4 regions of the Rhizobium lentis genome follow, and region 1 is predicted to be linked to each of the others. Evidence: predicted binding sites of a transcription regulator. Region 1 holds the regulator's gene; each other region holds the start of a gene.
What was found. Region 1 encodes PhoB, which activates phosphate uptake and scavenging genes when phosphate is short. Its sites were predicted from a motif close to TGTCATNNANCTGTCAT; they were not measured.
Positions count from the first base shown of each region.

Region 2: the regulator PhoB is predicted to act here: its motif matches at 858-874, upstream of J0663_RS08075 (DUF1868 domain-containing protein).
Region 3: the regulator PhoB is predicted to act here: its motif matches at 1,465-1,481, upstream of phnG (phosphonate C-P lyase system protein PhnG).
Region 4: the regulator PhoB is predicted to act here: its motif matches at 1,077-1,093, upstream of J0663_RS07660 (DUF2794 domain-containing protein).

Region 1 is NZ_CP071454.1:2,354,426-2,356,625, forward strand. It holds gene phoU (phosphate signaling complex protein PhoU) at 1-624, shown strand, start outside; gene phoB (phosphate regulon transcriptional regulator PhoB) at 758-1,441, shown strand; gene J0663_RS11330 (GcrA family cell cycle regulator) at 1,854-2,200, opposite strand, start outside.
Region 2 is NZ_CP071454.1:1,682,539-1,684,738, forward strand. It holds gene mtgA (monofunctional biosynthetic peptidoglycan transglycosylase) at 1-727, shown strand, start outside; gene J0663_RS08075 (DUF1868 domain-containing protein) at 924-1,646, shown strand; gene J0663_RS08080 (glutathione S-transferase family protein) at 1,660-2,200, shown strand, end outside.
Region 3 is NZ_CP071454.1:2,000,746-2,002,945, forward strand. It holds gene J0663_RS09510 (carbon-phosphorus lyase complex subunit) at 1-306, opposite strand, end outside; gene phnH (phosphonate C-P lyase system protein PhnH) at 311-919, opposite strand; gene phnG (phosphonate C-P lyase system protein PhnG) at 919-1,395, opposite strand; gene phnF (phosphonate metabolism transcriptional regulator PhnF) at 1,572-2,200, shown strand, end outside.
Region 4 is NZ_CP071454.1:1,592,315-1,594,514, reverse strand. It holds gene J0663_RS07665 (DUF1223 domain-containing protein) at 60-800, shown strand; gene J0663_RS07660 (DUF2794 domain-containing protein) at 1,117-1,518, shown strand; gene J0663_RS07655 (GNAT family N-acetyltransferase) at 1,525-2,082, opposite strand; gene J0663_RS07650 (Bax inhibitor-1/YccA family protein) at 2,189-2,200, opposite strand, start outside.

The DNA of each region.
Region 1 (2,200 bases):
ATGGTCGCCGAATCCGTCCGTGCGCTGGTCAATGGCGATACCGCGCTGGCGCAGAAGGTCATCTCCGACGACGTGATCCTCGATCACACCGAGCGCGAAATCGGCGACAAGGCGATCGTCACCATCGCCCGCCGGCAGCCGATGGCCTCGGACCTGCGCGAGATCATGGGTTCGATCCGCATCGCCGCCGATCTCGAACGCGTCGGCGACCTCGGCAAGAATACCGCCAAGCGCGTTATCGCCGTCCAGAGCACCGGCGTTCCACGCAAGCTCGCCCGCGGCCTCGAGCATCTCTCCGAGCTGGCGCTCGTCCAGCTCAAGGAAGTGCTCGACGTCTATACGACACGGGCCGCCGACAAGGCGACCGCTATCCGCGAGCGCGACAACGAAATCGACGCGATGTACACCTCGCTGTTCCGCGAACTCCTGACCTATATGATGGAAGATCCGCGCAACATCACGAGCTGCACGCATCTGCTCTTCTGCGCCAAGAACATCGAGCGCATCGGCGACCATGCCACCAACATCGCCGAGACGATCTATTACATGGCGACGGGCGCGCAGCCGGAAGGCGATCGCCCGAAGGATGACAGCGCCAACACCGTCGGCGCCGCGACGGAATAATCTTCCGATCAATCGATTGCGTGCGCGCCCGTTCGGGGCGCGCAAAGAGGTCGCAGCCAATTTCTGAATTTGCGCAGGACGCCTGTTTAAATCGCCCCCGGTTTAAGGCTCGTGTGCGAGGAGACGGACACGCATGATCCCGAGAGTCGCAGTTGTTGAAGACGAGGAAGCGCTCAGCGTACTTCTTCGCTATAATCTTGAAGCCGAAGGCTTCGAAGTCGATACCATTCTGCGTGGCGACGAGGCCGAAATCAGGCTGCAGGAACGCACGCCCGACCTTCTCATCCTGGATTGGATGCTGCCCGGCGTCTCCGGCATCGAACTCTGCCGGCGCCTGCGCATGCGGCCGGAAACCGAGCGGCTGCCGATCATCATGCTGACGGCGCGCGGCGAGGAGAGCGAGCGCGTCCGCGGCCTGTCGACCGGCGCCGACGATTACGTCGTCAAACCCTTCTCGACTCCCGAACTCGTCGCCCGCGTCAAGGCGATGCTGCGCCGTGCACGCCCCGAGGTGCTGTCCTCGGTGCTGAAGTGCGGCGATATCGAGCTCGACCGCGAAACCCATCGCGTCCATCGCAAGAGCCGCGAAGTCCGCCTCGGCCCGACCGAATTCCGCCTCTTGGAATTCCTGATGTCGTCGCCGGGCCGGGTCTTCTCCCGCTCACAGCTGCTCGATGGCGTCTGGGGCCACGATATCTATGTCGACGAACGCACCGTCGACGTCCATGTCGGCCGCCTGCGCAAGGCGCTGAACTTCTCCAACATGCAGGACGTCATCCGCACCGTCCGTGGCGCCGGTTATTCGATGGAAGCTTGAGCTCCCGAACACGGACGGGGTGAGGGGACGTGCCCCATGAGAGGTTGGTGGGGAACGGAAAGAGTGCGGCAAATCTCTTCTCCCCTCGGGGAGAAGGTGCCGGCAGGCGGATGAGGGGGCCACACGGCACACCCTCCCGTCATCACCTATCCCATCACGTCAACGGCAAGCGCCCAACACGACCGAAGTTCACATGGCATTGTTGGGAAGGACCGGCTTCGCCGGCCCCTCATCCGCCCTACGGGCACCTTCTCCCCGCAGGGGAGAAGAGGGAATCGAGACGTTGCGGCATGTAAGCGGGGGCCGAAGGACGGGTCGAGACCGGTGGTCGACGCTGAATGAGCGGCGCTATTGGCGCGAACCAATAAAAAACGGGCCGCTCGGCCCGTTTTTCATGTCCGGCGATCGCCCCTCAGCTCACCCGAGCGGCCGCCCGGCGGCGTTCGTTGACCGGCTGGTAGGCAAGCTTCTGGTGATAGCTGCAATAGGGCGAATTGTCCGGGGATTCGCAGCCGCAGAAGTGGAAGTCGTCCTTGAGCGGATCGCCGACCGGCCACTTGCAGGTGCGTTCGGTCAGCTCCGTCAGGCCGAGGCGGCGGGAAATCGGCACGACCACGTTGCCGGCCGGCACATAGTCCATTTCCTCGACGCCATCGACCTCGATCTCTTCCTTCAGCATCGTTGCGCCCTGCTGGCGGGTCACGGTGCGGGTGGTGATCCGGGAGGCGTAGTTCGGCGCCCGTGGCGCTGATGTCTGGC
Region 2 (2,200 bases), 670 kb from region 1:
GCCTGACAGAGAGGATATCGCCGACATGCCGGCCCGTCGGCGATGGTTCGAAAATCGGCCTGCGCTAAAACGCATCGTTCTTGCCTTGCTGGCCGTGCTGATCCTCCCCTACGTGCTGATCTTGCTTTACCTGCTGCCTTTCATCCATCCCGTCTCGACGCTGATGCTGCGCGATCTCGTGCTGCTGCGTGGCTACGACCGCAGATGGGTATCGCTGGATGAAATCTCTCCGGTCCTGGTGCAATCCGTGATGATGTCCGAGGACGGTCAATATTGCTTTCACGGCGGCGTCGATTGGGCGGAGATGCGCATGCTGGTCGAGGATACGCTGAAAGGCCAGGCAACGCGTGGCGGCAGCACGATCCCGATGCAGACAGCGAAGAACCTTTTTCTTTGGAACAGCCGCTCCTTCGTGCGCAAGGCGATGGAGCTTCCGCTCGCCGTCACCACCGATTTCGTCCTGTCGAAGCGGCGGCTGATGGAAATCTATCTTAATATCGCCGAATGGGGTCCCGGCATTTACGGCATCGAGGCGGCGGCCCAGCATCATTTCAAGGTGCCGGCCGCGAAGCTGACGCGCCGCCAGGCCTCGCTGCTTGCCGTCTCGCTGCCGAACCCGATCGACCGCAATGCCGGCAAACCCGGACGAGGCCTCCGCCGGCTTGCCGGCGTCATCGAGCGGCGTGGGCAAGGTTCGGGCGACTACATCAAGTGCATCTATGAATGAGATCAGAGCCTATCGTTAGACACCACCGGAGCGCCGTGCGTCCTCGGACACGCAAACGGCGCTCCAGACCTTTGAAATTTGTACATCGCGCTTCTGAAAGCCCAATCCGATTTCTGGCTGGTGCACCGGCCGTCATCTGACATTCTTGGTTCTGCCATATGGGCGAATGCAGTCCAACCTGAGCCCCGAGTCGCCCATGACCCCCACGACATTTTCTCCCGAGCTTCTTCTTTATTCAAAGACGCACAATCCGAACCCGCCCACCCATCTCGGCAGTCGTTATCGCAAGGCCGGCGGCTTTCTGCCGGAAGCCGGCAATACCGTCGTCTGCCATATCGAGAAAGGTTCGCGGACGCAGACGGTGCTGATTGAGGCGCGGGAGAAATATCTGGTGGTGCCCGAGGCCCAGCAGTTTCTCTTCACGCCGATATCAAGCCTTCACATGACGCTTTTCGAAGGTATCATCGAGACCAGGCGCCGGCCGGAATACTGGCCGAACGATCTCCCGCTCGAGACGCCGGTCGACGACATGACCAAGCTGATGGCGGCGCGGCTCGAAGGTTTTTCGATGACCGACCCCTTCAATGTCGCCATCGTCGAAGCTCGCCCATCGGGTCTGCTTGTCGACGGGGCGACGGAAAAGGACCGCAAGATCATGCGTGCCTGGCGCGATGCCTTTGCCGATCTTCTCGGCTATCGCCAGCCCAACCATGAGGATTACAAATTTCACATCACCTTCGCCTATGCGATTGAACGGCTGGAGGACGAGGCCTTGCCGCGCTGGCAGGCGATGCTCGACGACGTGGCCGAGGATATCCGCCGCAAGGCTCCCGTTTTCGAGTTGACGCCGCCGGCATTCTGCGTGTTCGAGGATATGAACCATTTCCACGAATTGCTGATCTTCGATTTCGACGCCTGAACGGGAGAAGCCCATGGACAGACCGACACTCTACATCGCCAACAAGAACTACTCCTCCTGGTCGTTCCGGCCCTGGATGGCGTTGACGGGCGCCGGCATCGATTTCGAGGAAGTGCTGATCCCCTTCGACTATCCCAGTGGCAATCCCAATATCAAGGCGATTTCACCGACCGGGCGAGTGCCGCTTCTCAAGCACGGCGCATTGAAGATATGGGAGTCGCTGGCGATCATCGAATATGCCGCCGAGCTTTCTCCCGATGCCGGCCTTCTGCCGACAGATCGCGCTGCGCGGGCGCTGGTCCGTTCGGTTTCGATGGAAATGCTTTCGGGTTTCCGGGCGCTCCGCGCCGCCTGCCCGATGAATATCCGCCGGCCAAAAGCCAGGATCGCGCTGCCGGATGGTGTCGAGGACGATATCAGCCGCATCGAAACGCTCTGGCGCGACCTTCTGCAGCAATCCGGCGGGCCGTTTTTGTTTGGAGCGTTCAGCGGCGCGGATGCGATGTTTGCGCCTGTCGTGAACCGGTTCGATGTCTATGATCTCGTCGGCCGGA
Region 3 (2,200 bases), 350 kb from region 1:
TTCGATCATCATAGCAGCCGTGTCGAGCGGCCTGGAATGACCGAAACGCGGCAGCGTCGTGCGGTAGGCGCGCAGCAGGAAGATCGCCTCGATCATGTCGCCGCGCGATTGGCGGACGGCGAGCGCGGCGAGCGTGCGGTCGAAAAGCGAGGCCTCGGCCATGACCCGGTCGACAGCGAGCGCCAGCTGCGCCACGATCTGGTCGATGCCGATCGCCGGCAGCGAACGGTCTCCGCGGCGGCGATCGGCAAGCAAGCGGTGAGCATTGGCAATGGCGGCCTCGCCACCTTTCACGGCAACATACATGAGCTCAGATCTCCGTTGCTGTGATCTTGGTGGTGCGCGGCAGGCAGAGGAAGCTTCTGCCCGAGGTCAGCACGATGTCGATGCCGCGCGGAAAGAGCGCGCGGTTCTCGGTCCAGAGCCGCAGGAAGGTTTCCGGCAGCCCCACGGGCGCGATCTCCGTCACGCTCTGGATGCCGGGGCCGATCAGCGCCAGTTTGCGCCCGCCTTCGAGTTCTGCGAGCTCGATGACAATGGTCGTCGAGCGGTCGGGATATTCCTGCGTGCCTGATGCAAACAGGCCGAAGGAGGAAAGCGCGGTGCCGGTTTCCGTGAAGGCGAACTGCGCTTCGGCCTTTTCGCTGGTCAGCGGCGCGCCGGTGTGGAAGCCGAGCCATTCCGGCACGGCGGATTTCGCCAATCCCTGGGAAAGCCAGACTGGCGTGTCATGGTCACAAAGCGTCAGCGCGATGGTTCCGGCGGCAATGCCGAACGGCGCCGGCGGAGCGATATCGGGCTCAACGGCCTGGATCGTGCCGGGACGCGCCATGCCGTCCATCAGCATCTTGAAGACGCTCTGGGCATGGAAAACCGGGTCGGCAAAGCCACCGGTCAAGGCTTCTGTCGTGAGGCCCATCAGTTGTCTCCCCGTACCATGGTGAAGAAGTCGACCCGCGTCGCTGCCGTCTCGTCCGCTTTGCGGCGCTCGGCAGCGGCGATTCGCGCGGCAATAGGTGCAAGCAGCGCCTGTTCGACGAAATCCTTGGTCGCTTCGTTCTGCCAGAGCGCGTCGAAGATCGCCGCAAGCCGGGCCTTCTCACGATCGGTGCCGAGCGCTTGCGCGTGGCCGATAGCGCCCGAGCCGAGCCGGACCGTCGCCCGCGTCATTGTCACCTCACCGAGATTGAAGGGAGTGCCGCCGCCGCCGATGCGGCCGCGCACCATCACCAAACCAGTCTCCGGTCCGCGCACCGGATGTACCGCAGGCTTTTCCGACAGCGCATCCCAGACGGCCTCGAGTTCGCTCCGCTCCGCGCGCGCCAGCAGGTCGGCGGCGCGTTTGCGCCCCGATACCGACTGCGAGGCAGCGTCTTTCTTCTCCGCTGATATCATCGCCGCTCTCCCCAAATGTCTATTGATATAGACAACCATACAAGATACATCTAGACTTAAATCGATGTCGTGACAAGGGTGTGACATCCTGCAGCGCGGCGCGTCTTTTCGCGGCGCGTCTTTTCGCGGCGCGAGGGGCGCTGTAAGGCAATAGGCATGGAAGTGGCAGGGGCGGAATGGCTGGATTGAAGCAGGTGCAGAGGCAGACCGGCGTGGCGCTCTGGCGTCAGATTGCCGACCGGATACGCGAGGCGATCAGTGCCGGTGCCTATGATGAAACAGGCATGGTGCCGCCGGAAACCGGGCTGGCGCTGCAGTTCGGCGTCAACCGGCATACCGTGCGCAGTGCGCTGGCGGCGCTGGCACAGGAAGGCATCGTCCGTGCGGTGCAGGGTCGCGGCACGCTGATCGAGCGCAAGGAACGACTGAACTTCCCGATCACCCGGCGCACCCGTTTTACGGCCGGCATCGGCGATCAGGCGCGCGAGATGCGCGGTCTTCTGCTTGAGGAGGCAAAGGAGGAGGCGAGCGCCGAGATCGCCCGCTGGCTGGGCCTAAAGCCGGGAGCGCAGGTGATCCGCCTGGAAACGCTGCGCGAGGCCGACAAGCGGCCGGTGTCAAAGGCGACGAGCTGGTTTCCCGCCGAACGTTTCGCCGGCATCGGCGAAGCCTACCGCAAGCACGAATCGATCACCAAGGCTTTCGCCGAGCTCGGGCTGGCGGATTATGTCCGGGCGACGACCGAGGTAACGGCAGCGCATGCTGCTACAGCCGACCTTGCCGACCTGGAGCTCACCCCCGGCGC
Region 4 (2,200 bases), 760 kb from region 1:
GTTCATATGTCAGGGCCTGCGGTTCCACGCCGACGGCGCTGAAAAAGAGGTGCAGGTGAATGTCCCCCCGTTTTATGATTCCGCTGATCGCCGGCGTCGCTCTTGCAGGCCCGTTGCATGCCGAAGACGGCACGCCGAAAGGCGTCGTCGAACTTTTCACCTCACAAGGCTGCTCCTCCTGTCCTCCGGCTGATGCCGCTTTCCGCAAGCTGGTGAACCAGGGCAATGTCATCGCGCTCGCCTATCACGTTGATTACTGGAATTATCTCGGCTGGGCCGATACGCTGAGCTCCAAGGAAAATACCGAGCGGCAATACGGCTATGCCAGGACGATGGGCCGCAGCAACGTCTATACGCCGCAGGCGATCGTCAACGGGCGCGGCCATCTGGCCGGCTCCGATCTGAATGGCATCAACAGCCGGATCGACAGCGACAGCAGCGATGGCAACGGCCTGACCATTCCCATCAGCGCGGCGATGCGCGGCGACGAACTGGAGATCAAGATCGGCGCCGGACAGGGCAAAGCCAATGTCGTCATGGTCTATTTCGACAAGGAAAAGACGATCGAGGTCGAAAAAGGCGAAAACAGCGGCAAGAAGATCTCCTATCTGCACAGTGTCACCAATGTCGAAACCGTCGGCATGTGGGACGGCAAGGCGACCAGTCTGACGCTGCCGGCGAGCGTCCTGCAGCGGCCGCAGCTCGAGGGCTGCGCAATCCTGCTGCAAGCAGCGACCGCGGACGGCGATCCGGCTGCGATCCTCGGCGCGACCGTAGTGATGGCTGGCAAAAATATCTGAGGAGTTCATCCAGCTGGGGATGACGGGCCGGGCGGCCCGGCCGAGCGTATTCGGGGCTGGGGTTAAGGTCGATACGCTCCGCCGGGCCCTTTGGCGCGCTGGCGCCAAACCGGGATGCATAATTCTCCTGCAAATGAGGCGCTGTTTTGACTGAAATGCGGCACTGCGGAGAAAGCGACCTTTCCTCCCCAGCCCACCGTCCTTGCACGTGTGACGCTGCAATGCGGCCGAATGTGACAGGCCGCACTCTTGCAATTTGCGGCGGCTCGGGCAAACTGTCACTCTCCTGTCACAAGCGGAGGCCTTGGGATACCTGATGACAGATCAGCCGGATTTGCGACACGGCGAAAGCCGATTCGTCGACAATAGTTCCTCAGTCGTCGTCGATCTCAGGGAATACAGGCAAAGCAAGGACCCGCTTCCGGTGACCTTCCACCGGCGTGAACTGGATGCAATCCTCTGGATCTACGGCCGCATGGTCGGCGAGGGCGAATGGCGCGATTACGCCATCGACCATCTGAAGGACAGGGCGGTCTTTTCCGTCTTCAAGCGCTCCGGCGAAATGCCGCTCTTCCGGATCGAGAAGAACCCGAAGCTTGCGGCTAAGCAGGGCGCATATTCCGTTGTCAATACCAACGGAATGATCCTGAAGCGCGGTCACGAGCTGAATCAGGTGTTGAAGGTGTTCGACAAGGCTCTGAAGCTCGTCGACAAATAAGTCGTATCAACCAGTAAACAGCGTGCCGGGATAGATGGACGCATCCGGGTCGGTCGTCATGCCGTCGCCGAGGCTGCGCTGCATCAGCATCGTATCGAGCCAGCGGCCGTGCTTGTAGCCCGTGCCCCTCATCAGGCCGACTTCCGCAAAGCCCGCCTTGAGATGGAGCGCGATCGAGGCGGGGCTTGCGCCGCCGATGACGGCCACCATCTGACGAAAACCGAGGGCGGTGCAGCGGTCGATCAGTTCGGCCATCAATGCCCTGCCGATGCCGCGACCGCGCGCTTCCGGAGCCAGATAGATCGAATCCTCGACCATCCAGCGATAGGCCGGGCGGGTACGGAAGGCCGATGCGTAGGCATAGCCGAGGAGGTTTCCATCCACATCTGCCGCGGCGATATAGGGATATTGCTGGCCGACGATCGCGGCAAAACGCTGCATCATCTCGGCCTCAGAGGGCGGGATGATCTCATAGCTCGCAACACCGTTCAGGACGGAGTCGCGATAGATATCGGCGATCGCGGGAATGTCGGCTTGCGAGGCATCGCGCAGGAGGAAGGACATTGGCAGATGGTCCAGCGGGAGGGCAGGGCTCCTCTAGAACCACTCCTGCAAAGCCGGCGCAATAAAAAAGGCGGCCGAAGCCGCCTTTTCGATCTCTGTGCGCCTGTTATCTGCGGTT